Regions from separate parts of the Pseudarthrobacter sp. C1 genome, predicted to be linked through region 2. Evidence: predicted binding sites of a transcription regulator. Region 2 holds the regulator's gene; each other region holds the start of a gene.
What was found. Region 2 encodes LexA, which represses DNA repair genes until DNA is damaged. Its sites were predicted from a motif close to TCGAACANNTGTTCGA; they were not measured.
Positions count from the first base shown of each region.

Region 1: U7114_RS16590 (shikimate dehydrogenase) is a predicted target of LexA. The motif match lies at 5,716-5,731, and genes of this name have one in related genera.
Region 3: U7114_RS16650 (shikimate dehydrogenase) is a predicted target of LexA. The motif match lies at 2,114-2,129, and genes of this name have one in related genera.
Region 4: U7114_RS08495 (DUF6504 family protein) is a predicted target of LexA. The motif match lies at 2,757-2,772, and genes of this name have one in related genera.

Region 1 is NZ_JAYESK010000011.1:35,673-43,475, reverse strand. Features, by position in the region: gene U7114_RS16610 (lyase family protein) at 1-1,359, opposite strand, end outside; gene pcaG (protocatechuate 3,4-dioxygenase subunit alpha) at 1,356-1,919, opposite strand; gene pcaH (protocatechuate 3,4-dioxygenase subunit beta) at 1,924-2,811, opposite strand; gene U7114_RS16595 (bifunctional sugar phosphate isomerase/epimerase/4-hydroxyphenylpyruvate dioxygenase family protein) at 2,870-4,753, opposite strand; gene U7114_RS16590 (shikimate dehydrogenase) at 4,753-5,634, opposite strand; gene U7114_RS16585 (IclR family transcriptional regulator) at 5,807-6,634, opposite strand; gene U7114_RS16580 (MFS transporter) at 6,867-7,803, shown strand, end outside.
Region 2 is NZ_JAYESK010000007.1:39,084-46,886, forward strand. Features, by position in the region: gene U7114_RS13015 (MFS transporter) at 1-21, opposite strand, end outside; gene U7114_RS13020 (SseB family protein) at 75-956, opposite strand; gene priA (bifunctional 1-(5-phosphoribosyl)-5-((5-phosphoribosylamino)methylideneamino)imidazole-4-carboxamide isomerase/phosphoribosylanthranilate isomerase PriA) at 967-1,713, opposite strand; gene U7114_RS13030 (hypothetical protein) at 1,754-1,912, opposite strand; gene hisH (imidazole glycerol phosphate synthase subunit HisH) at 1,913-2,698, opposite strand; gene hisB (imidazoleglycerol-phosphate dehydratase HisB) at 2,695-3,321, opposite strand; gene U7114_RS13045 (histidinol-phosphate transaminase) at 3,381-4,499, opposite strand; gene U7114_RS13050 (LysM peptidoglycan-binding domain-containing protein) at 4,606-5,022, opposite strand; gene lexA (transcriptional repressor LexA) at 5,348-6,082, shown strand; gene U7114_RS13060 (ATP-dependent DNA helicase) at 6,116-7,803, opposite strand, start outside.
Region 3 is NZ_JAYESK010000011.1:47,768-55,570, forward strand. Features, by position in the region: gene U7114_RS16640 (IclR family transcriptional regulator domain-containing protein) at 1-636, shown strand, start outside; gene U7114_RS16645 (MFS transporter) at 721-2,058, opposite strand; gene U7114_RS16650 (shikimate dehydrogenase) at 2,230-3,066, shown strand; gene U7114_RS16655 (IclR family transcriptional regulator domain-containing protein) at 3,147-4,013, shown strand; gene U7114_RS16660 (Re/Si-specific NAD(P)(+) transhydrogenase subunit alpha) at 4,127-5,296, shown strand; gene U7114_RS16665 (NAD(P) transhydrogenase subunit alpha) at 5,296-5,616, shown strand; gene U7114_RS16670 (NAD(P)(+) transhydrogenase (Re/Si-specific) subunit beta) at 5,613-6,986, shown strand; gene U7114_RS16675 (diacylglycerol/lipid kinase family protein) at 7,080-7,803, shown strand, end outside.
Region 4 is NZ_JAYESK010000004.1:174,817-182,619, forward strand. Features, by position in the region: gene U7114_RS08465 (biotin/lipoate A/B protein ligase family protein) at 1-264, shown strand, start outside; gene U7114_RS08470 (mycoredoxin) at 286-543, opposite strand; gene U7114_RS08475 (SOS response-associated peptidase) at 683-1,444, shown strand; gene U7114_RS08480 (VOC family protein) at 1,472-1,894, opposite strand; gene U7114_RS08485 (chorismate mutase) at 1,914-2,234, shown strand; gene U7114_RS08490 (hypothetical protein) at 2,254-2,643, opposite strand; gene U7114_RS08495 (DUF6504 family protein) at 2,801-3,136, shown strand; gene U7114_RS08500 (DNA polymerase III subunit alpha) at 3,133-6,621, shown strand; gene thrS (threonine--tRNA ligase) at 6,738-7,803, shown strand, end outside.

The DNA of each region.
Region 1 (7,803 bases), on a different contig from region 2:
CTCCAGCCGAAGGTCGCTCAGGACCCCGGCGGGGACCGCCTCGCGGAGCAGCTTGCGGTACGTGGCGGCCTGCTCCGCGGGCGGGGCCTGGAGCGTCTGGTCCACCACGGCCTGGAGCTGCTGCTTTCCGCTGAGCCCGCCCTTGTCCGGAAGCAGCGGGGCAACAGCCGCACCCACGCCTTCAGCCAAAAGCAGCGGCCCGGCGAGGTCCAGGTTCCGGCGCATGGCGTCCGGGAACACCTGGAGGCCCTCGGCCAGCTCGCGGACGTGGCCGGCCGCCCCTAGGGACAGGGCCAGGAGCTGCCGAAGCGCAGGCCACTCGGTGTGCCACGCGGCGTCCGGGCGTTCGTCGTTGAAGTTGGCGGCGGCCAGGTGCAGCTGGGCGGCCAGGGCCGGGGCCTGCAGCGCGGCGCTGCGGACCAGCACGGACAACACGGGGTTCTGTTTCTGCGGCATGGCGGAAGAGACCCCCCGGCCGGCGGCCCGCGGCTCAGCCAGCTCGCCGACCTCGGGACGGCTCAGGAACAGGACATCCGCCGCGATCTTGCCGAAGGCGTCCAGCACTGCGGCCAGGGCGTTGCCCAGCGACGTCACGGCCAGCCGGTTGGTGTGCCACGGTGCAGGGGCCGCGGCCAGGCCGAGCTGGGAGGCCAGGGCATCGGCGAGCCCGAAGGGGGTGGCAGCTGAACCGCGGGTCAGTACAGTGGCAGCCGCGAGGGTGCCCGCCGCGCCGCCGAACTGGACCGGGAAGTCCAGGCCCGCCAGCTGCCGGCCTGCGGCAGCCGTGCCCTGGAACCACTGTGCGGCACGCAGTCCGCACGTGAAGGGCAGGGAATGCTGCGTCAGGCTCCTGCCCACGCACAACGTATCCGCATGCCGTTCCGCCACGGCCGCGAGCGCCGCCGTCGCGCGTTTCAGGTCACCCAGCAGCGCCTCCACGGTGTTGCGGGCCACCAGCATCAGCGCCGTGTCCAGGACGTCCTGGCTGGTCAGCGATGTGTGCACCGCTTTCCCGGCACCGACCCCGGCGCTGTCCAGCGCGGCAACCTGCTTCCGCAAGTCGGCAAGCAGCGGGATGACCGGGTTGCCGCCGCCCTGGGCACGCCGGGCGATGGCGGCCACGCTGTACCGGCCGGGTTCCGCGGCAGCGGACACGACGGCGGCGGCACCGGCAGGTGCGAGGCCCTCCTTCTCCAGCACGGCGGCCCAGCCGGACTCGACGGCGAGGATCGCTGCCAGGACTGCGCGGTCCCCGGTCAGCGCCGCCACAAGGGGCGACGCCGAGACGGGGCTCAGCAGTCCGGCGTCGCCCTCTCCTCCGAAGGCGGCCGTATCTCCCAGGCCGGCGGCTCCGGTCACTGGAAGTCCAGGAAGACGGTCTCGCCCTCACCCTGCAGGCGGATGTCCCAGGTGAGGCCGCCGTCAGGGTCGCGGCGGGCGATGAGTGTCTTGCGGCGCTCCGGATCCAGGGAGCTGAGCAGGGGGTCGTTGGCCAGCGCCCCGGTGTCTTCCGGCAGGTAGATGCGGGTGAACAGCCGGTTGGTCAGGCCGCGGGCGAAGAGCGCCACGGAGATGAACGGTGCCGCGCCCGGCTTGGTGGGGCCGGGGTTGACCGTGGTGAAGGTGAAGACGCCGGAGTTGCCCACGGCGCCGCGGCCCCACCCGGTGAAGGTGTAGCCGTCGCGGACCAGGGAGCCGGTCTTCTGGACCACGTTGCCCTGGGCGTCGGGCTGCCAGATTTCCAGGATGGCGTCGGGGATGGTGTGTCCGGCGCCGTCGTACACCGTGCCCTGGAGCCGGATGGAGCCGGGTGAACCCGGGGCCAGCAGCTCGTTGTCCTTCTCGAAGGGCAGGGCGTAGCCGTAGAAGGGACCGACGGTCTGGCCGGGGGTCGGGACAAGTTTGGTCTGGTTGCTCATATGCCTATTCCCCTGCCTCTTCGTTGCTGTCGCCTGCGGTACCGAACGCCTCGTTTTCGGTCCAGGTGCGCTTGGGCCCGGTCAGGACGATGTCCCAGTTGTAGCCCAGGGCCCACTCGGGCTCGGTGAGGCTGTGGTCGTATGTGGCCACCAGCCGGTCGCGGGCATCCTGGTCCACGATGGTCTGGTAGATCGGGTCCAGCGGGAAGAGCTGGTCACCGGGGAAGTACATCTGGGTGATGATGCGCTGGGTGAACTCCGTGCCGAACAGGGAGAAGTGGATGTGCGCCGGGCGCCAGGCGTTCAGGTGGTTCTTCCACGGGTAGGCGCCGGGCTTGATGGTGATGAACCGGTAGGAGCCGTCCGGGCCGGTGATGCAGCGGCCGATGCCGGTGAAGTTGGGATCGATCGGCGCGGGGTGCTGGTCACGCTTGTGGATGTAGCGGCCGGAGGAGTTGGCCTGCCAGATCTCCACCAGCTGGCCGGCCACCGGGCGGCCGTCGCCGTCCAGGACCCGGCCGGACACGATGATGCGCTCACCCTGCGGCTCGCCGTTGTGCTGGATGGTCAGGTCCGATTCCAGTGCATGGACGTCCTGGTGCCCGAAGGCCGGGGAGTACAGTTCGATGGTCTCCGGGTCCGCATGCTGCAGGCTCTTGGTGGGATGCCGCAGGATGCTGGAGCGGTAGGGCGGGTAGTCCAGCCGGGGCTGGGTCTCGGCGGGCGCACCGTCTTTGAGGGCCCGGGCATAGGCCTCGCCCAGGGCACTGATCTCCGCACTGAGGTCAGCCTGGGTTTCGATGGCGAGGTCCAGGGGCAGGTGGGCTGCCTTGGGCTCGGCGGGCGGCACAGACTCGTCCGTTTCAAGCTCGGCGTTGATGTCTTCCGGCACGGCTGGCTCCTTTCTGGTTTTCGGTTTGGGCGGTTGTCAGGTGTACAGGCAGTGCTGCTCAGGTGCGGTGCAGCGAGTCGTACTGCACTGCGTGGCGGACCGGGGCGTTGGGTGCCCCGTAGCCGTCATAGTTGCCGCGGCGTTCCACCATTTCGAAGAACACGCTGCCCACGGTGGCCGTGTAGAAGTGGAGGAATTCGCCGTCGGCATCGCGGTCGTACAGGAGGTTGAGGTCCTTGAGGGTGGCCAGGAATCCGGGTTCGAGGTCGAAGCGGGCGTCCAGGTCCTCGTAGTAGTTCGCGGGGATCTGCAGGAATTCCAGCCCCCGGTCACGGGCGGCTCTGGCGGCGGCCACGAGGTCGTCCACGGCGAAGGCGATGTGCTCCTGGTAAGTCTTGGGCACGCTCTGGGTACCTTGCCCGGCGGCCTGCTGCACCGGCGCCAGGTTCAGCACCAGCCGCACCGCGCCGTCGGACGTCTGCATGACCTGGGAGCGCACCAGCCCGCTGGGGCTGGGGACTTCGGCGAACGGCTGCGGTTCCAGTGCCAGGGCGCTGGTGTAGAAGAGGACGGCTTCGTCGAAGTGCTGCCACGGCTGGGCGAGGTTCACATGGTCAATGACCGCGTTCCGTGCCACCCGCGGGTGCTCCAGCCCCTCGCCGAACTCATGCGTCCATGCGGCCGTGCCGTCCGGGCTGCCCTGGCAGAGGAAGATCTCAGTGGAGTCCGGGGCGGAAATGCCCTGGAATACTTCCTCGTCCGCCTGGACCTTGCGGGCCACCACGGGCGCCTTCAGCTGCTGCGCGCGGGCCGAGGCAATCACGGGGGAATCGACGTCGAAACCCAGCGCGGCGATGGACGGCTCGGCGTGTGATGCCGCCTGCTCGTTGATGATGACGCGGGCCTGGCCCATGGTCCACAGCTGGACGTCCTTGGTGCGGTGCCGGCCCTCGAATTCGAAGCCGAGCTGCCCCAGGAGCTTCTCAAGCTGCACGGTGTCGTCCGCCTTGACCTCGGCGAAGTTGAAGCCGGCGGGTTCGTTCACCTTGGGCAGGGTGGCCAGTTCCATGGGATAACGACGGCGGGAGGCAGCACTGCTGCCGCCTGCGGCTTCCGCGGTGCCTGACAGCCATTTGGCACTCTGTTCCTCCAGCCAGATCAGCGACCGCATGGCGTCCACGGCCGTGCGGTCGACGTCGGACTGGCGGAAGACGTCGTTGAAGACTTCCAGCGAGACCGGGCCGGCGTAGCCGGCTCGGACCACGTGGCCCATGAACTTGGCGAGCTCGAACTGGCCTTCGCCCGGGAACACGCGGTAGTGGCGGCTCCAGGACAGGACATCCATGGAGAGCTTGGGGGCGTCCGCCAGCTGGACAAAAAAGATCTTCTCCGCGTTGATCTTCTCGATGGGCGCGGTGTCCCAGTCGCGGGAGAGGATGTGGAAGGAGTCAAGGCACGTGCCGAAGTTGGGGTGGTCCACCATCTCCACCAGGCGGTAGGCGTGCTCGTAGTCATTGACGTACTTGCCCCAGGCCAGGGCCTCGTAGGCGACCCTGATGCCGTGCTCCCCTGCCAGCTCCGCGAGTTCGGAGAGCTGGGAGGCGCGGAGGTCGTCGTCGTCAATGGTGGCCGTGGCAACGTTGGAGCAGACCAGGATGGTGTCCATGCCCAGCCGGCCCATCAGCCTGAACTTCGCTTCAGCACGCCGAAGGTTGGCCTTCAGCAGGTCCGGCGTGACGCCGTCGAAATCCCGGAACGGCTGGTAGAGGTCCAGTCCCAGGCCGAGGTCTGCGGCCATCTTCCGCACGTCCTCGGGGCTCAGCGGCGAAGTGACCAGGTCCTGTTCGAAGATCTCGATGCCGTCGAAGCCCGCGATGGCGCAGGCCTGCATCTTTTCCTTCAGCGTGCCGGAGAGGCAGACGGTGGCAATTCCGGTGCGCATCAGGCAGCCACCTCCTCTGCGGCCACAAGTTCCAGGAAGTGGCTGCGCATGCGGTCCGGGTCCGCTTCGAGGCCGGTAAAGATGCGGAAGGCGTCGGCGGCCTGGCCCACGGCCATGCGGCCGCCGTCCAGCACGTCGCAGCCCTTGGCGCGGGCGCCGCGGACAAGTTCGGTCTCGATGGGCCGGTAGACGATGTCCGCCACCCAGTGCCGGGGCTCCAGCAGGTCCAGGTCGAGGGGAACGCCGGGGTGGGCGGCCATGCCCACGGGGGTGCAGTGCACCAGGCCGTCGGCCAAGGGCACCAGCCGCGGCAGCTCCGTCGTCGTCCGTGCCGTCACGGTGCTGTCCGGAAAGAAGCCGGCCAGTTCAGCGGCCCGGGCGGCGCCGCGGGCGGCGTCCATGTCCACGAGGTCCAGGTGGCGGACACCGGCGGAGAGCAGGGCGTAGGCGACGGCGGAACCGGCACCGCCGGCACCCAGCTGCACCACGCGGTCCAGCTTTGCGGCAGGGAGGCCGGAAGCCAGTGCGGCGGCAAAGCCGGAAAAGTCGGTGTTGTGGCCGACGAACCGGCCGTCCTCGATCACCACGGTGTTGACGGCGCCCAGCCGGCGGGCGTCCGGAGAAACCTCATCCAGGTGCTGCAGGACCAGCTGCTTGCAGGGGTGGGTGATGTTCAGGCCATTGAAGCCGAGGTTCCGGGCGCTCCTGAGGAGCTCCCCCACGGATTCCCCGGAAAGGCCCAGTTCCAGGAGGTCGATAGGCCGGTAAAGGTAGCGCAGTCCCTGCACATCACCTTCGCGTTCGTGCATGGGCGGGGTGAGTGACGGCATCACGCCGTCGCCGACCAGTCCCACGAGGTAGGACTCAGTTCGATTACTCATCCGTGCAGCTCCTTTGATACGGCACCGGGCGGCCGGCGTTGCCCTCGGGCACACGCCGCCAGCAGGTGACTGGAATAACGATATAACAAATGTTCACTTCTCGCACTCTTGTTCTACATACGAACAGATGGGCCTGAATCTGCGGTATTCGTGCGATGGGGCACGCCCTGGCTCACCGCTGCGGAAGGCGCGCGGCCAGTTCCGCCGCGGCCTCCTGCAGCAGGGGAACGTGCGCCTCCAGGCCTTCAAGGCTCAGGCGGAAGACAGGAACGGCAGTGGCCAGCGAGGCGAACGCGTGGCCCTGGGAGTTGAGGAGCGGGACCGCGACGGCGCGCATGCCGGCCTCGTTCTCCTCATCCATCACCGCATACCCCTGGGCCCGGACCTTCTCGATTTCGGCACGGAAGGCGTCGCGGTCCGTAATGGACTTTTCCGTCAACCGCTCCAGCGGAAGCTCCGCCAACAGCTTTTCCCGCTCGGCATCCTCCGCGAAGGCCACCAGGGCCTTGCCGACGGCGGTAGTGGAGAGGGAGCCCAGGTGTCCGGGGTCGCTGGTCACCCTGAACATCTGCGGGCCGTCCACCTTGTTCACCGTCAGGTGGTGGTGGCCGTCCCGGACACTCAGGATGGTTGCCTCACCCGTCTGCTCGGTCACCCGGCGCAAAACCGGCATGGCCGTTCCTGCGAAGCCGTGGTGGTTCGAGACCCGCTGGCCCAGCTGGAAGATCCTCAGGCCCAGGTGGTACCGGCGCCCGTCCGGTTCATAATCAACGAACCCGTCCCGCGTCAGCGATCCCAGCAGGCGGTAAGTGGTGCTGAAGGGCAGGTCCGCACGGCGGGAGATTTCCGCGGCACTCGCGCCGCGGGGCTCGTCTCCCAGGAGGACCAGGAGGCCCAGGGCCTTGCCCACCATGTCCGTACGGTCCGCCTTGGCCGCCTTGGCGTCCGCTTTGATGTCGACAGCTGCATCGTCGTCAGCTGTGGTTTGATTCACACTCATACCTCGATGTTGCCACATAGTGAGAGCTATTTCTAGATGATGATTATTTTCTTGACAAGTGACTCCACTCACAGCCATCATTGCTGTATCGCACAAGTAGCTCCCACCATGTGGCTACTGTTCGGGTTTTCCCAACCGTCCAGCCGTGCCGGGCCAAGCCCCTACCCCAGGCCGCGCCGGCTGCGAGCCCCCTGATCCATCCGCGACAAAGTCGTCACATCTAAGGAACTCCATGAGCCAGTTACTTCCGTCCACTGAGCCAGGCATCGCCGCCCCGGCCGGGACGCCGAAGAAGGCAGCCCTCGCCAGCTTCCTGGGCAGCGCCGTCGAATACTACGACTTCTTCATCTTCGGTTCCGCCGCAGCCCTGATCTTCCCCACGGTCTTCTTCCCCAATGCTGACGCGAACGCGGCCATCATGTCCTTCGCCACCTTCGGCTTCGCCTACGTGGCGCGGCCGGTTGGCGCCGTCATCCTGGGCCACTTCGGCGACAGGGTGGGCCGCCGGAAGGTCCTGATGTTCACTCTCCTGCTGATGGGTGCCTCCACCTTCCTGATCGGCTGCCTTCCGGACTTCAACACCGTTGGCTGGTGGGCTCCGGCCCTGCTGGTCCTGGCCCGGCTTTGCCAGGGCCTCTCCGCCGCCGGCGAGCAGGCAGGCGCCTCCTCCATGACGCTGGAGCACGCCCCGGACAACCGCCGCTCCTTCTTCACCTCCTGGACCCTCACCGGTACCCAGGGCGGCCAGATCCTCGCTGCCCTCGTCTTCATCCCCGTGCTCGCCCTTCCGGACGAGATCAAGTACGGCATCGGCTGGCGCATCCCGTTCTGGCTGAGTGCCGTGGTGGTTGTTGTTGCCTTCTTCATCCGCCGCACCCTGCACGAGCCGCCGGCCTTCGAGGAAGCACAGAAGTCTGCGCAGATCTCCAAGCTCCCTGTCGCCGACCTCCTCAAGGGCCACTGGCGCGACGTCCTCCGCGTCATCTGCTGCGCCTTCATCGCCGCCGTCTCCACCGTGTTCGGCACCCTCGCCATCAGCTACGCCAAGACGGTTGCCGGCGTGGACGGCACCACCACTCTGTGGCTCGTCGTCGGCGCCAACCTGGTGGCACTGGGCACCCAGCCGCTCTTCGGCATGCTCGCTGACAAGATCGGTCGCAAGCCGGTGT
Region 2 (7,803 bases):
CCGGTAGAGAGCGAAATTCACGGTGATCCTCATGTCTGCCGCAGCGGGCCGGGGATCACCCCGCCTTTCTGCGGCTAGCGGTCTGCGCGCCTCAACTTGACCTCGATCGAGTCGACGCGCTCCCCAAACAATACATTCCGCGACCACTGCGCCTGGAGGCCGGCTACGAGTTCCTGCACCCCCGCCGCATCGAGTCCGTCTTCGAGGTAGAGCACCACCTGCAGTTCCGGCCCCGCACCGCCGCCTGCAACCATGGTTCCATCGGCGGCGCGGGCGGCCACTCCCCTGCCCGGCACCAGCTCGAGGTTCCGGACGGCGGGGAAACCGGCGGCTGCCCGACCCATCTCCTGCGCGAGCTCTTCGTCCTTGTACGACGGGACCCACCCGTGCTGCTGTGCCAGGGCCCAGACCGCGGGCCGCCGCACCACGAACGTGAACCCGGAGCCCGGATCGAGGACCAGCAGTTCTGCGCCCTCCGCGACGGCGGAGAGCGCCGCACGTGCCGCGTACACCGCAACCGGCCTGGCCCCCGGGTGCCAGGCGGCCAGTGCCGCCGTTGAGGTGAAGGCCGGCATGGCTGTCCTGCCGTCGGCAGCCTTGAGGGTAACCAGGGCCATGTCCGCCTGTTTGTCGGAGTTCAAGCCGTGCGATCCCTCCGCTTCCTCGGCGAGCCGGGCCACGATGGGGATGAACACGCGGGCGGTGGCCAGCGAAGCCACCACGTCGGCTTCATCCCCTGTTCCTTCCCGCAAGGCCGCAACTGCGGCGAGGTAGGCATCGCTGGCGGTTCCGTCGTCGTTCTCGAAGTTGTGGATTTTGGCATCGTCTCCGGCCAGGCTCCGGCCCGCCCAGGGCTGGCCTGCAGAGTCCGCAGCGCCGCCGGCGCCCGCCAGCGCCGCAGCGATGTGCCCCGGCAGCTGGCGCGGGGACGGGGAGCCCGGTTCGTTGCTGGCCATGCCGGGCTGTTTAGCGGCGGCCGGCGACGTCGAGCGCTTCGGGCAGCGTAAAGGCCCCGGCGTAAAGGGCCTTGCCCACGATGGCGCCTTCGACGCCCAAGGGAACCAACGAGCGCAGGACGCGCAGGTCGTCGAGGCTGGAGATGCCGCCTGAAGCAACCACCGGCTTGCCGGTCTTTTCCACCATCTGGCGCAGGAGTTCCACATTGGGTCCCTGCAGGGTGCCGTCCTTGGTCACGTCTGTGACCACGTAGCGGCTGCAGCCGGCTTCCTCAAGGCGGCCCAGGACGTCCCAGAGGTCCCCGCCTTCCTTTGTCCAGCCCCGGCCGGACAGCGTGGTGCCGCGAACATCCAGTCCGACGGCGATCTTGTCGCCAAAGCGTTCGATTGCCCGGCGCGTCCATTCGGGGTTTTCCAGCGCGGCGGTTCCCAGGTTCACACGGGCAACGCCAAGGTCCAGGGCCGCTTCAAGGGTTTCGTCATCACGGAGACCGCCGGAAAGTTCCACCTTGATGTCCAGCCGGCCCACCACTTCGCGGAGCAGTTCCGCATTGGAGCCGCGCCCGAAGGCGGCGTCCAGGTCCACGAGGTGCACCCATTCGGCACCCTGCTGCTGCCAGTTCAGCGCTGCCTCCAGCGGGGTTCCGTAGCTGGTCTCACTGCCCGCTTCCCCCTGGACCAGCCGGACGGCCTGGCCGTTGACGACATCGACGGCGGGCAGCAGTTCAAGAACCGGCAGGTCGGTTGCGGTGGTCATGTCAATCCTTCGGGTCGGGGTCAGTATGGCCAGCCGCCGGTCAGTTGCCCGGCAGCGTCAGCAGGTAGGCAGCGAGCAGCGACATGCCCGCCAAAACATAAAACGAAATCTGGGTCCAGAGCGGCTTGTGCTGCTGCCTGAAGGACAGGGCCCCGCCCACCAGCAGGCCGGCCAGCCCCATCAGGACGATGGACCACATCTAGGCGGCGCCGTCTTCCGCTGGAGCGCCGTCTTCCGTTGAAGGGACGCCGGCGGAGACCGGGCCGCCCGGAGCCGGCTTCTTGAGGTTCTGCACCCAGTTGCGCAGCAGTCGCGCGCCGGCGTCGCCGGACTTCTCCGGGTGGAACTGGGTGGCGCACAGCGGACCGTTTTCGACCGCTGCTATGAATGGTCCGCCGTGCTCGGACCAGGTGACCAGGGGTGCAGCCATGCGCGGCTGCACAACATCGAAGTTCCATTCCTGCACCCCGTAGGAGTGCACAAAGTAGAACCGCTCGTTTTCGACGCCGGCGAACAGCTTGGATCCCTCAGGCACCTTCACGGTGTTCCAGCCCATGTGCGGCACCACGTCAGCCGGCAGGAGTTCAACCTTGCCGGGCCATTCGCCGATGCCCTCCGCCTCCGTGCCGTGTTCGACGCCCGCCTCAAAGAGCACCTGGAGGCCAACGCAGATCCCCAGGACCGGCCGGCCGCCTGCCACCCGCCTGCCGATGAGGCGGATCCCGTCGACGGCTTTGAGCTCACGCATCACCGTTTCGAAGGCACCGACACCGGGAACCACCAGGCCGTCGGCGTTCAGGACGTCCTCGGGCTTGGAGCTCAGGATGACTTCCGCGCCGGCGCGTTCGAGGGCGCGCACGGCGGACCGGACGTTACCGGAACCGTAGTCCAGGACCGTGACGGTGGGCTTGCCTTCCGGCGAGGGGAGTTTCCGGGAGGCCGAGGGATCGATGATGGCACCGTCCTTCAGGACCTGTCCGCTCACAGCGCACCCTTCGTGGAGGGGATTCCTTCAACGCGCGGATCGGGTTCAACTGCTGCGCGCAGTGCCCGGGCGAAGGCCTTGAACTGGGCTTCGACGATGTGGTGGGGGTCCCGGCCCGCGATGACGTTCATGTGCAGGCAGATGCCGGCGTGCAGGGTGATTGCTTCGAAGACGTGGCGGGTGAGTGACCCGGTGAAGTGGCCGCCGATCAGGTGGTACTCCTGGCCGGCAGGCTCGCCGCCGTGTACCAGGTAGGGACGCCCGGACACGTCGACGACGGCGTGCGCCAGCGCTTCGTCCAGGGGAACGGTGGCTTCTCCGAACCGGCGGATCCCGGCTTTGTTCCCCAGGGCGGTGCGCAGCACTTCACCGAAGGTTATGGCTACGTCCTCCACCGTGTGGTGGACATCGATGTGGATGTCACCGGTGGCTTTGACGGTCATGTCGATCAGGGAGTGCTTGCAGAGCGCCGTGAGCATGTGGTCGTAGAACGGCACCGACGTGTCGATGTCCGAGGTGCCGGTACCGTCAAGGTTGATTTCCACGAGCACAGAGGACTCACTGGTGGCACGTTCCATGCGCGCGGTGCGGGCCGCAGCAACATTCGATCCGGTGGTACTCATGCTTGGGTCCTTTTGGGCAGAAGGGGTGGTTCGAGGCGTCCAGCGCCGGTTCTTCCAGTCTAGGCGGGAAGCTTGGCCTGGCGGGCAAGGATGCTTTCAAGGGAGGTGAGGAAAGCTGTGGTTTCGGTCTCAGTTCCGGCTGTGACGCGGAGGTGGCCGGGGATTCCTACGTCGCGGACCAGGACACCGGCGTCCAGCAGTTCCTGCCACACCTGGTGGGGGTCCTCCAGGCCGCCGAAAAACACGTAGTTGGAGTCTGACGCGGCAGGCTTGAGTCCCATCCTGAGCAGCTCGGACACAATGCGGTCGCGCTGCTTCTTGATGTCCTCCACATCCGCCATCAGCGCCTCCCGGTGCCGGAGGGCGGCGAGGGCGGTGGCCTGCGTGATGGCGGAGAGGTGGTACGGGAGACGGACGAGCCGCAGCGCGTCGGCCACTTCGGGGGCCGCCGCCATGTAGCCGAGGCGGGCGCCTGCCAAGGCGAACGCCTTGCTCATGGTCCTTGAGACGATCAGCCGTTCCCGCCCTGGCAGCAGAGTCAGCGCACTGGGCGTTCCGTCATGCGCGAACTCGTGGTATGCCTCATCGACGATGACAATGGACTGGCTTTCTTCGCCGGCCTCGTAGACGGCTTCCACCACGTCCAGCCCGAGGCCGGTTCCCGTGGGGTTGTTGGGTGAGCACAGGAAGACGATGTTGGGCTGCAGCTCCTTGACCTGCCGCGCCGCCGATTCGGCGCTGAGACCGTAATCGCCGGCACGCTCGCCCACAATGTATTCCGTGTCCGTTCCGCTGGCCAGCAGGGGATACATGGAGTACGTGGGAGGGAATCCGAGCGCTGTACGTCCTGGGCCGCCAAAGGCCTGGAGTATCTGCTGAAGGACTTCGTTGGAGCCGTTGGCCGCCCAAAGGTTGGATTCATCCAGCCCGTGCCCCAGATACTCCGCCAACGCCTTCCGCAGGTCGGTGAATTCCCGGTCCGGGTATCTGTTGAGTCCTGCTGCCGCTTCTGACACCGCTGCGCTAATGGCCGCCCTGACGTCAGCCGGAACCCCGTGGGTGTTTTCATTCACGTTCAGGAGGATTGGAACGTCCAACTGGGGCGCGCCATAGGGCGTAAGCCCGCGGAGGTTGCTGCGGAGGGGAAGCCGGTTCAGGCGCTCTAGCTGGTCATTCACCTGAACAGTTTAGTGCCCGGGCCGGACACCGGAAAATGTGACGGTTTCCTGTTCGCTCCCGGAGCGCCGCGCCCTGCCGCCCCTTGGAGAGGCAAAATGCCGGGTCCTAACTTGCGGGCACGAACAATTGCTGGCCGGGGAAGACCGCGCCGGCCGGGAGGTTATTGAGCTGCACGATGTCCGCCACAACGTCCCGCGGATCACGCTCCGGTGCGACACCGGCCGCAATGCCCCACAGTGACTCGCCAGGCTGGACCGTGACTGTGACAGTGGGCGTCGTTGCAAGATCCGTCGCAGACTCCGACGCCTTGGCCGGGGCATTGAAAAAGCCTGCCAGCGAAAGAAGCAGGGCAGCGAGCAGGACCAGCGGAATGCCGATCAGCACGATGCGACCACGACGGGTCAGGCGAAGGGGCGGAAGAGGCGCAGGCCGTCCGGCCTGCCGATTGTCCGCCTGGGACAGGATTTGCTGCACCGAAAGCAGCTGGTGGCGTGAACCCCGCGAAACAGATGTAGCTGACATGATCTGAGCCCTCCTGGACCGTACTGTGCTGCCCGGACGTCCTTCCCTCCGCCCCCGGCCGGACCTTTTCCGACGTAGTCTTCGAATGACCAGGGCAATGAGTAGAACATATATTCGAACTTTGCTTTCTCTGTTTTAGCACCTATCAACGAACATTGTCGAGACTCGCTAGAACAAATGTTTGAAAAAGCAATGCGGCTGGCCTAGCTTTGAACCAAAGAACAACCACCTGGACAGTCGATCAGCAGGGTCTGACATTTAGGGGCGGGAACTTCCAGGGCATGGCCATGGAGAGGCCCGGCGGAACCGAAAGGCATTGGCGAATATGGCAGCAGCAGCCGCCGGGGGCAGGGCAACCGCGCAACCGAAGAGGACCGCCAAGGGCCTGACTCCACGGCAAAAGAAGATCCTCGAAACCATCCAGCGCTCGGTCAACGAAAACGGGTACCCGCCGTCCATGCGGGAGATCGGCGACACCGTGGGACTGGCGAGCCTTTCGAGCGTGACGCACCAGCTTTCCCAGCTGGAGAAGCTTGGCTACCTCCGCCGCGACCCCAAGCGGCCGCGGGCCATGGAAGTCCTGATGCCGCTGACCCTGGACGGCGGAGCCGCAAAGCCGGCAAGCCAGGCGTCCGCCGTCCGTTCACCCGGTGCAGCGACTGTCACCGAACTGCCCACCGCCCTGGACACGGCGATGGTTCCCCTGGTGGGCCGGATCGCCGCAGGCGGCCCCATCCTTGCCGACCAGCTGGTGGAGGACGTGATGCCGCTCCCCAGGCAACTGGTGGGCCAGGGGGAACTGTTCATGCTTCGGGTAGCCGGGGATTCGATGGTGGATGCAGCCATCTGCGATGGCGACTGGGTTGTGGTCCGCCGCCAGCAGGATGCGGCCAACGGGGATATCGTGGCCGCGCTCCTGGATGACGAAGCCACCGTCAAGACATTCCGCCAGCGCGACGGCCACACGTGGCTGCTCCCGCAGAACACCCAGTACGAGCCCATCCTCGGGGACCACGCCACCATCATGGGCAAGGTTGTGTCGGTACTCCGCTCGCTGTAGCAGGGAAACTCCGCCCGCTGCAGCGAGACGGCCTCAGGCGTCTTCCCGGGCCAGCCGCTCCAGGGCGGCAATCGCCGTCTTCCGGTCTGTTGTGGACCAGAAGGGCGGCAGCGCCCCGCGCAGGAACCCTGCATAGCGTTCAGTGGCAAGCCGGGAGTCAAGCACGGCCACCACTCCCCTGTCGCCCGTGGAACGGATCAGCCGGCCTGCCCCCTGGGCGAGCCGGATCGCGGCGTGGGTGGCCGAAACCGACATAAAGCCGTTTCCACCTGCCTGGGCTACTGCCCGTGAGCGCGCCGTCATGAGGGGATCGTCCGGCCGCGGAAACGGGATGCGGTCTATCACCACAAGCCGGCACGAGCCGCCGGGGACGTCCACGCCCTGCCAAAGGGACATGGTCCCGAACAGGCAGGTATCGGGCTCGTCGGCGAACTGCTTTACCAGGCCGGTCATGGTGGAGTCACCCTGGCAGAGGACGGTCATCCCCAGCTTGGGGCGCAGTGCCTCGGCCGCTTCCTCTGCCGCACGCCGGGACGAGAACAAGCACAGCGCCCCGCCACCGGAAGCACGGATCAGGGCTTCCAGTTCGTCCAGTGCTTCCGGGGAAGCACCCCTGCCGGGCTTCGGCAGGTGCCCGGCCACGTAGAGGATGCCCTGCTTTGGGTAGTCGAAGGGTGATCCCACGTCCACGCCTGTCCAGCTCGGGGCGCCGTCACCCACCAGGCCCAGTCCGCCCGCGGCAGGTTCAAACGCGGAACCGATGGCCAGCGTCGCGGAGGTCAGCACCACCGTGTGGCCGGCGAAGAGTCCTTCGCGCAGCCTCCCGGCAACGGACAGCGGCGCGATGTTGATCAACGCAGGAGCGGTCTCGTCCGGCGGGGAGAATCCCTGTGCAGGGTCAAAGGAACTGGCACGGGAAAACCACACCACTTCGCGGTTCTCCCGGGCTGCCAGGAGCCGTTCACAAAGTTCCAGGATGAGCAGCAGCCGCGACCGCGCGAGCTGCCTGCCGCCGTCGGCCGTGGCGCTGCTGTCCCCCTTTGAATCCGAGAGGGCAGCCCGGCAGGCATCCCGCAGCTGGTCCACGCAGTCCAGCTGTTCATCATTGAGCCCGTTTGGGAGCAGCCCGTTCGGCACGCCTGCCAGGGCAAGCTCCAAGTTGGCGGCTGCGGCGTTCAACGCGTCAACGGTGATGGCCGTGTGCTTCCGCGCACCGGCGGCAGCGGCGTGGACCATGGCCACCGAGAGCTGGCCGGAGACCGCCCCGGTAACCCTGTCCTGGAGTTCATGGGCCTCATCCACCACCACCACGTCATATTCGGGCAGGACGGCCAGGCCTTCGAACGCGCTGACGGCGAGCATCGCATGGTTGGTGACCACAACATCCGCTTCAGCAGCGTCCTGGCGCGCCAGTTCGCTGAAGCATTCCGCAGCCATGGGGCACTTCTGGGAGCCCAGGCACTCCATGGACGTCACCGAAACCTGCCGCCAGGCACGGTCCGTGACGCCCGGCAGCAGTTCATCCCGGTCGCCGGTGGCGGTCTTCTCCGCCCACTCCCGCAGCCGCACCACCTCCTTGCCGAGCTGGGACGAGGGGCCGCCCACGGCGGCGGCGAAATGCGGGACGCTGGTGTCCTCGCCCAGGCTGAAAAGCTGGCCTTCGGCCGGCTCCTCGCTGGGGAAGCCGCCTTCCAGCTTGTGCCGGCAAACGTAGTTGGAGC
Region 3 (7,803 bases), on a different contig from region 2:
CTGCACACCCTGGTGGAGCTGGGCTATGTCAGGACCGACGGCAAGACGTTCGCGCTCACGGCCAAGGTGCTCCAGCTGGGGTACGCGTACCTGTCCGGATTGTCACTGCCGCAGCTGGCCCAGCCGCACCTTGAGGAATTGTCGCTGAAGCTTGGTGAGTCCACCTCCGCCGCCGTGCTGGACGGCACCGACATCGCGTACGTCGCGCGCGTGACGACGCGTCGCATCATGACCATAGGCATCACCGTGGGCACCCGTTTCCCCGCCTATGCCACCTCCATGGGGAGGGTGCTGTTGGCCGCGCTGTCCCCTGCCGACCTCAAGGCGTACCTTTCCGCCGCCGACATCAAGCCGCTGACCCCACGCGCGTTGGGGAGCGTCAAAGAGCTCCTGGCTGTCCTGGACACGGTCCGGTCCCAGGGCTGGTGCCTGCTGGACCAGGAACTCGAACTTGGCCTGATGTCCGTGGCCGCGCCGGTCTACGACGGATCCAAGGTGGTGGCGGCAGTGAACGTGTCCCTGCAGGCCCAGTCCGTGGCTGCCAAGCCGGACCCTGACGCCTACCTTTCATCGGTTGCCGAGGAAATCGTCGCCACCGCAAAGCTGATCTCGGCCGACCTCACGGCCCGGGGCTGACCACGCCCCTTCCGTCCTCAAACTGAAAGAGGCCGACGGCGGGTGCTTCCCGCCGTCGGCCTCTTCCTTTTTGTTGCCCGGCACTTACCGTACGTGGTTGCCCAGCTGCCGAAGCGGGGTTTTGCTCGTTTCGCGGGCCCACAGGGCACCGGCTACCGCGAGGACGGAGGAGCCTGCCACGATCCACGCGGCGGGACCCCAGTTGGCCTTGTCCGCGCCCACCAGGGCCGTGCCCAGCAGCGGGGTGAAGCCGGCGCACAGAATACCGATCTGCAGCCCGATGGCCATGCCGGAATACCGGACCTTGACATTGAAGAGCTCGGAGAACCAAGCAGGGTAGATCGCGTTGGACATGGCGTACGTGCCGGCCGTGATCAGCGTGCTGGTCAGGAAGATCATCGGGATGTTTCCGGTGGAAATCACCGAGAAGTAGACGAAGATCATGGCTCCGGATCCGAGGACGCCGGCGATGAACACCGGACGCCGGCCGAACCGGTCCGAGAAATGGGCCATGAGCGGCTGCGTGCCGATGGCCAGGACGTTTCCGAGGATGCTGACCCAGAGCATGGTGGATGCCGGGACGCCCACGGTGACGGCGTAGGCGAGGCCGAAGGACTGCATGAACGTGTTCGTGACGGTTTCGAAGGACATCAGGGCCACCTGGAAGAACTGGGCCGGGTGGGTCTTGAACATCTTGGCGAAAGGGAGCTTCACCAGTTCGCCGTGGTCGTGCTTTTCCTCAAAGACTTCAGGTTCCTCCAGCGAGCGGCGGACCAGGTACGCGACGATCAGCACGATGATGGATCCCCAGAAGGGGATTCGCCAGCCCCAGGCGAGGCGGTCGGCCTCGCTCATGGCGGCCACGGGAAGGAAGGCCAGGGATGCCAGGACGATGCCGGCGGAGATGCCGCTCATGGCGAAGCTGGCGAAGAATCCGCGACGGCCTTCGGGAGCTTCCTCGGTGGAGAGGGCAGATGCGCCGGCGGTTTCCGCTCCTGCTGAGAGTCCTTGCATCAGCCGGAGCAGAACCAGCAGCGCGGGTGCCCAGTAGCCGGCGCTATTGAAGTCCGGCAGGATCCCAATGAGGAAGGTGGCAGCGCCCATGAGCACGAGGGTCAGGACCAGTGTGTTCTTGCGGCCGATTTTGTCGCCCAGATGGCCGAAGACGACAGCACCGAAGGGCCGGGCGACATAGGCGACGCCGAAGGTGGCAAACGACGCGATGAGCGCCACCGTGGGGTCTCCAGTGGGAAAGAAGATCTTGGAGAAGATCAGCGACGCTGCGGTCGCGTAGATAAAGAAGTCGTAATACTCGAGTGCCCCGCCAAGGAACGCGGCCAGGGCCGCTTTCCTGGCGCGCTTGAGCTGCCGTTCGGCCTCGGCAGGTGTCTGGGCCTCGGTGCCTGCTGCGATGTTCGTCATTCCGGTGATCCTTCCACGCTGAAGGCGTTGGGTTTATCGTGGATTTGTACGCATATCGAACATATGTGCGCAATGCGTTTTATAAGAGCATACTAGGTGGTGAGGCCGATCACAACGCCTCCGCCCGCAGCCCTCCCGGCAGCGCGATGACACGGACACGAAAGGCATCACATGGAAGACCCCACGCCACCGGCCCGGTTGTTCCTGATCGGCTCCGCTGCCTCAGAGGCAATGTCGCCCCGGGTATGGAATCCCGTGCTCCGCCGGCTCGGCATCCCCTGGGCGTACGAAGCCTGGGACGTGCCACCGCAGGGCGGCATGGACCGAGTGCGGAACCGTCTGCGGGAACCGGACATCATCGCCGCGAACGTGACCATGCCCCACAAGCACTGGGCAGCTGAAGCCGCCGACAAGGCCACTGAAGAAGTCCGACTAAGCGGTGCCTGCAACATGCTGCTGCGGAAGGGGACTGCGCTGTTCGGCCACAACACCGACGTCACGGCGGTGCGGGCTCTTCTGGGCAGCGGGCCCCAGCGGCATGCCCTCCTGTTGGGGGCCGGAGGAGCGGCCAGGGCGGCTTTGATCGCACTCCGGGGGCAGGCCGGCACGGTGACCATTACCGACCGGGATCCCCGTGCCACGGAGGAACTGTCCAGCCTTGCCGGGGAGTTCGGGATGGATGCCCGCAGCGTCGGCTGGGAGCAGGCGCCGGGCCTGGCCGCGGAAGCCTCCCTCATTGTCAACGCCACGCCCATCGGTAAAGGCAGGTCCGACCGGCCCGTATGGGGCGAGGGACCGCTCGCTGCCGATGCCCTGGTCTACGACTTCGTCTACGCCGGCCACGTCACGGGAACTATTGCCCGCGCCCGTGAACTCGGCGCACGGGTGGTGGACGGCTGGGACCACCTGCGTGAGCAGGCCGTCGCGATGGTTCCCCTCCTGGGCCTGGGCGGGCGGGCCAATCCCCTGCTTGCGGAAACGCTGGAGCAGCTGAGGGACGCCCACTGAAGGATATGATCTAACAGGCCTGGCCCGGGCCACAGGCCCACAGGGCCGAGCCAGGGCGGCGAGGAAGGAACGCGCAGGTCATGGAAGAGCAGGCAGCCTACTTTGTGAAGTCGGTTGAGAAGGCCTTTGACGTCCTGCTCGCCTTCACGCCGGACCATCCGCGGCTCACCGTCTCCCAGGTTGCAGCCCGCACCGACATGACACGGGCCTCCGCGCGGCGCTTCCTCATGACCCTGGCTGACCTCGGTTACCTCCGCGCCGACGGTCCCGCCTATGAGCTGACCGCCCGCTCGCTGGATGTTGGCAGGTCCTACCTGGCCGGCCTGACGCTCCCCGGTGTGGCTGAGCCCCACCTCAAGAATCTGGCCGCCGACCTGAACGAAACAACGGCTTTGTGCATCCTGGAGGGTGCCGACGTCGTCTACGTTGCCTGCGTGCCGTCGCCTCGGCTGCTGAGCGTCACCATCACCGTGGGCACCCGGTTCCCGGCCTGGGCAACCTCCATGGGCAGGGTCCTCCTTGGCGGACTGCCGGAGCCTGAGTTCCATCGGTACCTCGAAGCGGTCCAGCTGCACCGCTATACCCACCGTTCGGTCGCCAGCGTGGAGCACCTCCGTGCCGAAGTTGAGGCAGCCCGGGACAGGGGATGGTCCATGGTGTCCGAGGAACTGGAGGAGGGCCTGCGGGGCGTGGCCGTACCTGTCTGGCGCGGCAACGACATTGTTGCCGCAGCCAACGTGTCGCTGCAGACCCACCGGGCCTCCGCCGCCGAAGTCGAAAAGACCGTCGTCCCCCGACTCATGGAGACGGCTCGGCGGATTGCCCTCGACTTTGGCGGGCCCGGCACGGCGCACGAGTCCCCGCACCCAGGCCCTGGGCGGCCTGACAGGCGAATCGTTACCGCAACGCCCGGCAGGCCACTCCCGCCGCCGCGGCTTGAGCCATAGACTCTAGCCAACTACGTGCAGCAGAGCCGCTCCGCGACGTTCCCGCCGGTCAGCCGGTCGGGCGCCACCCGTGAGGCCCTGCCGCGAGCTACTGCAGCGAGGGGAGTTGGCGGGTGAAACTGGGCATACCGCGGGAACGCCGGGAGGGTGAACGGCGTGTGGCGGCCACACCGGAAACGGTGAAGCAACTGGCGGCGCTCGGCGTCGAGGTACTCCTGGAGGAAGATGCCGGTGCGGCGGCAGGGTATCCGGACCTGGCATACACCCAGGCCGGTGTGCACCTCGTCCGTGAACTCGACCTGGCCCAACTGGATGTCCTGGCCCACGTCCGGCCCCTGGACCCGGAAACCGCCCGCTCCCTGAAAAGGGGAGCCGTTACGGTGGGGCTCGCATCGCCGTCGTCCGAACTCCCAACGGTTGAAGCGCTCGCCGAGGCCGGGGTGACCGCCTTTGCCCTGGAACTGGTGCCCCGCATCTCCCGGGCCCAGTCCATGGACGCCCTCAGCTCCCAGGCCCTGGTGGCCGGCTACCGGTGCGTCCTGGAAGCGGCCATCCGGCTGCCCAGGTTTTTTCCGCTATACATGACCGCCGCCGGGACCGTTCCGCCCGCCCGTGTCCTGGTGCTCGGCGCCGGCGTGGCGGGCCTCCAGGCCATCGGCACCGCAAAACGCCTGGGTGCGCGCGTCTTCGCCAACGACATCCGCCCGGCCTCCGCGGACGAGGTGGCATCCATGGGCGGCACCTTCGTCCGGCTGGACCTGGAAGCAGGCGAGGCGGCCGGGGGTTACGCCCGCCAGCTCAGTTCCGACGCCGGCACCCGGCAGCGCCAGCTGCTCGCCCCGCATGTGGCCCAGGCGGACGTGCTGATTACGACGGCGGCCGTCCCGGGCAGGCGCGCCCCGCGCCTGGTCACCACCGAAATGGTGCAGGGCATGCGGGCCGGATCCGTCGTCGTCGACCTCGCCGCAGAGTCCGGCGGCAACGTCGAAGGCGTGGTACCCGGCCAGGACATCCCGGTGCCCACGGCGGACGGCTCCGGCTTCGTCACGCTGGTGGGCCTGAAGGATGCCCCCTCGGCCATGGCTTCGGATGCTTCCCGCCTCTACGCGAAGAACGTTGCCAACCTGATTGCGCTCATGGTCCGGGACGGCGCCCTGGTCCACGACTTCAAGGACGAAGTGCTGGCGGGCGCCTGCCTGACCCATGACGGGGAAGTGCAGCACCAGCCGACGGCGCAACTCCTGGCGGAGCGGGCCGGCAGCCGGCGGGAAGGGGTGCTCTGATGGACGGGATCAGCCTGCTGACCATCACGGTGCTGGCGGTGTTCGTCGGCTTCGAGGTGGTTTCGAAGGTCTCCAGCACCCTGCACACGCCCCTGATGTCCGGCGCCAACGCCATCCACGGGATCATCCTGGTGGGCGCCATCATTGTGGCCGGCCAGGCAGCGGACCCGTGGGTGCTCGCGGTGGCCCTCCTCGCCGTCGTCCTTGCCACCGCCAACCTGGTGGGCGGTTTCGTGGTGACCGACCGGATGCTGCACATGTTCCACGCAAAGAAACCGGCGGGCACAAAAGGGGCAGCGGGGAAGGTGGACGGCAGATGAGCATCCTCGATCCCGTGTGGACCTCGCTCCTGTACCTCATTGCCGCCGTGTTCTTCATCCTGGCGCTGCGCGGGCTCAGCTCCCCGCGGACGGCCCGCCGCGGCAACCTGGTCGGTGCTGCCGGCGCCCTGATCGCTGTCGTCACGGTGTTCCTGTCCGCCAGGCTGGAGAACATCCCCTGGATCCTGGCGGCCATAGCCGTGGGCTCAGCGGTGGCGGCCCCTGTGGCACGCCGGGTCAAAATGACGCAGATGCCGCAGCTCGTGGCGCTTTTCAACGGCGTGGGCGGCGGGGCGGCGGCGCTGGTGGCGCTCCTGGAACTCAGCCATGCCGGCGACCCCTGGATGCGGCTGGCGATTGTCTTCACGCTCCTGGTGGGCGCCGTGTCCTTCGCGGGCTCGGGGGTCACGTTCGCGAAGCTGCAGGAACTCATGACAACGAGGCCGGTGCTGTTCCCGGGCCTCCCCGTGGTGATGGCCGCGGTGCTGCTCGCCGCCGTCGCGGCCGCGGCCGCCGTCGTTTTCAGCGGTTCCCTCCCGCTCGCGGCGCTGCTGCTGGTCCTCGGCCTGGCGGCGGGCATCCTGCTGGTGCTGCCCGTGGGCGGGGCCGACGTCCCGATCGTCATCTCGCTGCTGAACGCCTTTACGGGCCTGGCCGTGGCGGCGTCCGGCGTGGTGCTGGGGAACGTGCTCCTGGTGGTGGCCGGCACGCTGGTGGGCGCCTCGGGCACCATCCTTACCCGGGCCATGGCGGCTGCCATGGGACGGAGCGTGGCCGGCATCCTGTTCGGTGCCTTCCGGGGAGGTTCGACGGCGGGATCCACCGCCGTGAGCGAGCGTCCGGTGCGGTCCTCCAGCGCGGAGGACGTGGCGGTGCTCCTGGGCTACGCGCAGCGGGTGATCATTGTTCCGGGCTATGGCCTGGCGGTGGCGCAGGGCCAGCACACGGCCGCCGAACTGGCGCTGGCCCTTGAAGGGCGGGGCATCGAGGTGGACTTCGCCATCCATCCCGTGGCAGGCCGGATGCCCGGTCACATGAACGTGCTCCTGGCCGAGGCGAACGTGCCGTACGAGTCGCTGAAGGAAATGGGCGAGATCAACCCGCAGTTCAAAACCGCGGATGTTGCCCTGGTGGTGGGAGCGAACGACGTCGTGAACCCCGCGGCCAAGACGTCCCAGGGCTCGCCCATCTACGGCATGCCCATCCTGGAAGTGGCCGACGCCCGGCAGGTGATCTTCCTCAAGCGGTCCATGCGGCCGGGTTTCGCCGGGATCGAGAATGACCTCCTCTACGAGCCCCAGACCTCCCTGCTGTTCGGCGACGCAAAGGATTCACTGGCGCAGGTGCTCGGGGCGGTCAAGGCGTTGTAGCTTCCTGCCTGCTGCCTGCCCGCTTCGAACCCCTCGCGGGGCAGGCTAGTCTTCTTTCAGAAGTAGCCTTTCCATTCGCCACCAAAGGACGCCATGACTGCCAACAGCTCCACTTCACTCCAGCGCGCTGCAATCATCGTCAATCCAGCCAAGCCCGTGGACATCGACGTGCGCGGCCTGGTGGCCAAGCACTGTGTGGAAAACGGCTGGGGCGAGCCGCTGTGGTTCGAAACCACCAAGGAGGATCCCGGCGTCGGGCAGGCCAAGGACGCACTTGCCCAGGGCGCGGACATTGTCATCGCGGCAGGCGGCGACGGAACCGTCCGGTGCGTCGCCGAGGTCCTCTCCGGGGGCGACGTCCCGATGGGCCTGCTCCCGCTGGGCACGGGGAACCTCCTGGCCCGCAACCTGGGAATGGACGTCACGGACTACGACGGCGCCATGGCCGGTGCCCTGATCGGAACCGAGCGGAAGATCGACGTCGTCCGCGCCCGCCGGAGCGATCCGGACAAGGAGCAGCTGTTCCTGGTCATGGCCGGGGTGGGATACGACGCCACCATCATGGCCGACACCAACGAGGACCTGAAGGACAAGGTGGGCTGGCTGGCCTACGTGGACGCCGGCATCCGCAACCTCCCGGGCAAACCGGTGAAGGCCACCATCGTGATTGACGGCAAGACTGCCGTGCACCGCGGGGTCCGCAGCGTCATGGTGGGCAACTGCGGCAAGGTCCAGGGCGGCCTGGAGATCTTCCCGGAAGCCAAGATGGACGATGGCCTGCTGGACGTTGCCGTGCTGGCCCCGCACCACGGAAAGC
Region 4 (7,803 bases), on a different contig from region 2:
AAGCTGGTTGGCACGGCGCAACGCGTAGTGGCCGGCGGCTGGCTCTTCAGTTCCGTCATTGTGGTGGAAAACTCTGCGCCCATCCGCAAAGTGCTGACCGACAGCTATGCCGCCCTGGGGCTGGACTGGAACCCCGCCACGGCAGGTGCGGTCGAAGACCTGGTCCCTGGCGTGGACGTTGCCGCGGTGGAAAATGCCTTGCTTGCCGCCTACGCGGGCCATGCCGTCCTGAAGGCCGCTTCCTTCAGCAGCCTGGGGGCATGACCCGCGCGATGGCGTTAGCGCCTAGGCTGCGAGGCGGGTCTTGACCTCGGCTGCGGACGGATTCGTGGCCGCGGTGCCGTCCGGGAAGAGGACGGTGGGTACCGTGCGGTTGCCCCCGTTAAGCTGCTCCACGAGTTCGGCAGTGCCTTCCACTTCCTCGATGTTGATCTCGGTGTAGCCGATGCCCTGGGCATCCAGCTGCTTCTTCAGCCGATTGCAGTAGCCGCACCAGGTAGTGGAAAACATGGTGATGGTGCCGGAGTCGGGAGTGAAGTCCACGGAGCTCTCCTCTGTGTCGTTGACGGTTTCGTTCCTGACAACGGTAACGCGGCGGTGCCTATTCCCGGCCAACAGAGGCCGCAGGCCGTTCATATGTCCTTCGGATGACACCATCTGGCGCCGGTGGCATGCTGGAGCCATGTGTGGACGCTATGTCATGGCCCGTGCCGTGGGGGACCTCCTGGCCGAGTTCGACGCCGAGCTGGAGGACGAGGTGAACATTCCTCCGTCGTGGAATGTCGCCCCGACGGACGACGTTCCCATCGTCCTTGAACGCCTGGTGGATGACGGGCCGGCTGCCAGGCAGGTGCGCCAGCTCCATGTTGCCCGGTGGGGGCTGGTCCCGTCCTGGGCCAAGGACCCGGGCATCGGCTCGCGGATGATCAACGCACGCAGTGAGTCCGTGCTTGAGAAGCCGGCGTTCCGCAAGGCCGCCAGGTCGCGCCGCTGTGCGGTCCCGGCAGATGGATACTACGAATGGAAGCAGGGGCCGGGAAAGTCGAAGCAGCCGTACTATGTCCATCCGGACGGGGGTAAGGGCCTGGTCTTCGCAGGGCTCTATGAGTGGTGGAAGGATCCCGCGTGGCCGGCGGGGGAGCCGGGCGGCTGGATGCTCTCCACGGCCATCCTGACCACTGACACCCCGCCGCCGGGCAGCGAGTCAACGGTGTTTGGAAAACTGACGGCCTTGCATGACCGCGTGCCGCTGCCGATGGACAAAGCCACGATGCGGGCATGGCTCGACCCAGCCGCGGACGACGCCGCCGGCCTGGTGGACCTGGTGCGGGCGGGGGTCAAGGACGTGGCGGCGGACTGGCGCGTGGACTCTGTGGGAAAAGAAGTCGGCAACGTCCGGAACAACGGGCCGGAACTCATCCGGCCCGTGGAGGCCCTCTTCTAGCAGTCCGTCGCGGACCCGCGGCAAGCGCTATACGGTGACCGCGCCGTCGTCGTCCACTCTCCAGGCGGGGTTGTAGGCAACCTCCCACCGGAAGCCGTCCGGATCGGCGAAGTATCCGCTGTACCCGCCCCACGGCTGGGTGATGGGCTCCGCGATGATGGCAGCCCCCGCCGCGGCCGCTTCTTCCATGACCCGGTCCACGTCCTCAGTGGACGGAAGGTTGTGGCTAAGCGTGATGCAGGGAACCGGACCGGGCGGACTGACGCCGGCGTCAGCCTGCATCTGGCGCACGTCCCACAGGGACAGCACCAAACCGTGGTTCACCTGGATGAACACAACATCACCCTCAAGTTCACGGTGGACCGGCCAGCCAAGGCCGTCCACATAGAACGCGCGGGAGGCGGAAACGCTGCGGACACCTAGTGAGATGAAGTCGACTCTGGGCTGCATGCTTCGATACTGTCAGACGATGGCGACAATTCAAGGAAATGATCGAGATGCTTTGGCCGACAAGGAACAGCTCGCTGCGGTCCGCATTGCTGTCGACGAGGTGGATGAGCAGATTGTCACCCTCATCGCCCGCCGGGAACGGCTGATCCGGATTGCCGGAACCCTCAAGGGTGATGACGCCGAGGTCCGTGCGCCCGGGCGCGTGGAACGGATCATTGAGCATGTCCGCTCGGCAGCCGAGAAAAAAGACATCGACCCGGACATTGTGGAGTCCACGTACCGGGCAATGATCTCCGGCTTCATCGAACTGGAAATGCGGGTCCACAAAGGGAACAGCTGAACTGCCCGCAAGCCCTTGTTTAGAGGTGTTCCTCCACGGGGACGCCGTGCTGGAATTCCCTGCCCTCGGCCTCGCTGAAGGCTGACATGACATGCCCCTTGCCAAGGCCGTTCAAGGCCGCCAGGGGAAAGCTGCCCGTAATGGTGCTGTCGGAGTGGGTCACACCGGACAGGTCGTAGTCTTCTTCGACTCCCTGTTCACGGTTGAATGAATAAAAGGCAATCGCCTCCCCGTTCATGAACTCAATGCATAGCCGCCGTTGTGTTGAATAGTCCGGAGTAGCCCCTACCAGACCTACCACGTAAGCACCGGACGCCGGGATGGTGCCGTCTATATTGAACGTGGCCACCACGGTGGAGTCCTGGGTTGAGATGCTTGCCTGCTTAAGAAGTGCGTCTTGGGTGCTCATGGCACCATCCTGCTCCCTGTCGATCGGTCCGTCCACCCTTGCGCGCCATTCTCCTCAGTCCTTCCCCTGAACCTTCTTTGCGCACGTTCAGGGCAGGGGTAGACTGGGCCTATTCGAACAAGTATTCGAATAAGCCAGATGAGATCCGGGAGGCGCCATGGGCATGTTCAGCCAATCCGTGGACGTCGAGTGCACCGCCGACGGCGAGCCGCAGCGCCTGCTGTGGGCAGGACGTTCCTATGCTGTTTGTGCTGAACCGGTGCGCTGGTACGAACGCCGGCAATGGTGGGCGGAAGAAAGCCGCGCTCCGCTTGGCAGCGGCCGCGGACTGGTGGACCACGAAATCTGGCGGGTCCAGGTGCGGCCTGACCACCCTGTCCGTGGAGTCCAGGAGCCGGAAGAAACCCTGACGCTTGACCTCACCAGGCATATCCAAAGCGGCCGCTGGCGGCTGCTGCGCATCCATGACGCACTCCGGCCCAGGACAGCATGAGTTTCACCCATCTTCACGTCTCCACTGCCTTCAGTGCGCACTACGGCGTCTCCTGGCCAGAGGAACTGGCGCAGGCCGCCGCCGCTGACGGTGCAACAGCCCTTGCCTGCACTGACCGTGACGGCATGTACGGAACCATCAAACACCTCAAGGCATGCATGGGAGCGGGCATCGATCCCATTGTGGGTGTTGACCTTGCGGTATTTGACGACGACGGCGATCACCGCACCCAGCTTGCCGGCAGGGTGGTAGTGCTGGCCCGGGGCAACAACAACGGGGCGGGCTACCGCGCGCTCTGCAGGCTGATATCAGATGCCCATGCCCGCACCTCCGGGAAATCCGGGGGAACAGTTCCAGCCGCCGTGACCAGGGCCGAACTTGCCTCCCGAACCCTCGATCCCCAAACCCTGAAACCGGTGCTGACTGTCCTGGTCGGGCCTGATTCCGACGTCGGCCGCGCCATGGGCGGGCGGCGCTACCTTCGTCCGCGCACCCTCTTCAAGCAATGGTTGGACGCCATGCCCGCAGGCACTTTGGTTGCCGAGATAGTTTCCCAGCTCAGCGCACCCGGAAAGCCCTTGAGTACCGCCCATGCTGTCCGCATGCTCAAGCTGGCAGAAGAGCATCATGTTCCTGCAATCCTGACAAACGCCGTAAGGTACTGCGCTGCAGACGGAGCGCCCACCGCGGATGTGCTCGACTCAGCCCGCACCCTGAAATCCCTGCCGCAACTCGCGGAAGAGCCCCTGCTGCAGCCAACAGGCCAAGGCTGGCTTAAATCCTCCGCGGAGATGCTCCGCCTGGGCAAGGAGATCATTTCTGCGGCAGGCTATGGTGCAGCGGACCTCAAGCAGCTGATGGCGCAGACCGAGGCGCTGGCGGACCTCTGCAGGATTGATCCGGTCACGGACATGGGGTGGAAGCAGCCCGTGGTGCCGGAAGCTTCAGTCATCGGGATCAGCCAGGATCCGCACCTTGAACTGGTCCAGCGGTGCCAGGCTGGAATCACCAGGCGCTTCCCGGGAATTACCGGCACTGCCGGACAAAGGATGCGCTCCCGGCTCGATCACGAACTGGGCATCATCCGCAACCTCGGCTTCTCCTCCTATTTCCTGACAGTTGCCGAGGTCTCCCGCATGATCCAGGAAATGGGAGTGCGGGCAGCAGCCCGTGGATCCGGCGCCTCAAGCCTGGTCAATTACCTGATCGACGTCAGCCAGGTGAACCCCCTGCAGCATGACCTCATTTTCGAACGCTTCCTGTCGCAGGACCGGGCAACCCTTCCGGATATTGACATAGACGTTGAAAGCGCGGAGCGGCACAACGTCTACCACCGGATTTTTGAGCGCTTTGGTGCTGAGCGGGTCACCCTGATGAGCATGCAGAATGGCTACCGGGCCAGGGGCGCAGTGCGGGACGCCGGCATGGCGCTGGGCATGGACGGCGACGAAGTGGGGGAGATTGCCAAGCAGTTGTGGCGCTTTTCTGCCCGCAATTTCCGTGAAGCGCTGCAGGAAAAACCTGAGCTCCGGGAGTTCGCCGGCCGGGTGGAACAGCGGGACCTGGATGGAAACCAGCAGCTTGATCTGCTGGTGGACCTGACGGAACGCCTTGACAGGCTGCCCCGGCATATTTCCATGCATCCCTGCGGCGTGATCCTTGGCGACGCAACCCTGCTGGACCGCACTCCTGTGCAGCCCAGCGGACTTGGCCTCCCCATGAGCCAGTTCGATAAGCACGACATGGATCCCATGGGAATGCTCAAGCTTGATGTCCTTGGGGTCCGGATGCAGAGCGCCATGGCTTTTGCCGTGCGGGAAGTCATCCGCATCCACCCCTCCAAGGAAGAAGTGGTGGCAGCCGGAAGGCATTCACCTGGTCCGGACGGGACCGGTCCCGACTACATTGCCGACAACGGGCGCATCGACCTCAATGCCGTCCCGCTGGACGATGAAGCCACCTTTGAACTGATCAGGAGCACCCACACCCTGGGCTGCTTCCAGATTGAATCGCCCGGGCAGCGTGAGCTCATTGGCAAGATGGCCCCCCGGGAATTCAACGACCTCATCATCGATATTTCACTGTTCCGCCCCGGCCCCATGAAATCGGACATGGTCCGGCCCTTCCTTGAGCACAGGCACGGATTCGCCCCCGAGGTGTACCCCCATCCGGACCTGAAACCGGTGCTCGCGGAGACCCACGGCGTCACCGTTTTCCACGAACAGATCCTGAAGACCTTCGACGTCATGACAGGCTGCGGACTGGCACGTGCGGACGAGTTCCGCCGTGCCCTGGGCAACGAGGTCCTTGAGTTGGGCGTGGAGGAGTTCTTCCGCAAAGCGGCCCGGGAAAGGGGCTACGCGCCCGTTGTGGTGGACAACGTCTGGGGAACCTTGAAAGCCTTCGGAAGCTTCGGATTCTGCAAAGCGCATGGTGCTGCCTTTGCAGTCCCCACCTACCAGTCGGCCTGGCTGAAGGCGCACCACCCCGAAGCATTCCTTGCCGGGCTGTGGGAGCACGATCCCGGGATGTACCCCAAAAGGCTGCTGGTAGCGGAAGCACGGCGCCTGGGCATCCCGATCCTCCCGTTGGACATCAACCGCAGCAAGGCAGAATACCGGGTGGAACGGGTAGAGCAAGGCCCGGATGCAGGAAAGCTGGGAATCAGGCTAAGCCTGAACGGCATTTACGGATTGTCCGCAACAGAACTTAAGCGGATCGTTGCCGGCCAGCCCTTTGACTCACTCGCAGACCTGAGGACACGGTCCAGGGTCAGCAAGCCCAGCATCAAGCGGCTGGCCCAGCTGGGCGCTTTTGATTCCCTTCACCGGGAGGCAGGCGGCAACGCAAACCGTGCGGACCTTGTCCAACACCTGCAAAAACTCCAAGGTGCCGGCAGCGGACGGAAAGGCGTGGAGGTTATCGAGGGTCAGCTCTCCCTGCCTTTGGGGGATGTTGAACTGCGCAACGTCAAGCCCGGGCTGCCGGCGCCTACCCTGGTGGAAACTGTGCGGGCCGAACTCGACCTGATGGCTGTTGATGTCAGCAGCCACCTGATGGACAGCCACCGGCCGATGCTCAACAGGCTGGGAGTCACCACGGCGGACAAGCTCCTCGGCCTGCGGAACGGGACGGAAGTATTGGTGGCCGGGGTTCGCGTGGCAACCCAGACGCCGCCCATGCGGGGCGGCCGGCGGGTAGTTTTCATCAGCATCGACGACGGCACCGGCTGCATCGATTCGGTCTTCTTCCATGAAGCCCAGGAAAAGGCAGGAATGCTCCTCTTTGGAACCCGGCTGCTCCTGATCCGTGGCACCACCAGGCGGACCGGCCCGCGGGGAATCAGCCTGAGCGCGAGCATGGCCTGGGACCTGAGCCGCGCCGAAACCTTGCCGTTCCAGGAGTCCCAGGCGCAGGAACCGGAGGCCCGGCACCCCCTGGACGGAATCACCCGGACCCTCGCCATCACGGGATTCGGCGGCTGATCCTCGGGTGCGCCGCGTTGGTCGGGCCTGAGCTGAACCGATAGCATTGACGATGGCTGGCTGTGGTCCCCGTATGCCACAAGCTATGAAGCCTTAACTTTGAATAGGAGACACCCGTGTCAGATGCCCAGCAGATCACCCTTCTCGTCGATGGCGAAGAGACCAAGGTGACTACCGGGACAACCGGTGCGGAACTCTTCTTTGAGCGCCGTGATGTTGTTGTTGCCCGCGTCAACGGCGAGCTTAAGGACCTGGACCAGGAACTGCCTGAAGGCGCCGACGTCGAGGGCGTCACCATCGATTCCCCGGACGGGCTGAACGTCCTCCGCCACTCCACCGCCCACGTCATGGCGCAGGCCGTCCAGCAGCTGCGCCCGGACGCCAAACTGGGCATCGGCCCGTACATCACCGACGGCTTCTACTTCGACTTCGATGTTGCCGAACCGTTCACTCCCGAGGACCTCAAGACCCTCGAAAAGATGATGCAGAAGATCATCAACCAGAACCAGAAGTTCGTCCGCCGTGTGGTCAATGAGGACGAGGCCCGCGAAGCCATGAAGGACGAGCCTTACAAGCTTGAACTCCTGGGCAAGAAGAACGAAGCCGCAGAGGCCGGCGAAGGCGTCAACGTCGAGGTCGGTGCCGGCGACATCACCATCTACGACAACGTGGAGCGCAAGGACGGGACCACCGTCTGGTGCGACCTTTGCCGTGGGCCGCACCTGCCCAACACAAAGCTGATCTCCAATGCCTTCGCCCTCACCCGTTCGTCCTCCGCCTACTGGCTGGGTAACCAGAAGAACCAGCAGCTGCAGCGGATCTACGGCACTGCGTGGCCTACCAAGGATGCCCTCAAGGCCTACCAGGAGCGCATCGCCGAGGCCGAACGCCGCGACCACCGCAAGCTTGGCTCTGAGCTGGACCTGTTCTCCTTCCCGGACGAACTCGGCTCGGGCCTTCCCGTCTTCCACCCCAAGGGCGGCATCATCCGCAAGGAGATGGAGGACTACTCCCGGCAGCGCCATGTTGAGGCCGGCTATGAGTTCGTGTACACGCCGCACATCACCAAGGGCCACCTGTACGAGGTCTCGGGCCACCTGGACTGGTACAAGGACGGCATGTTCCCGGCCATGCACGTGGACGCCGAACTCAATGAAGACGGCACAGTCCGCAAGCCCGGCC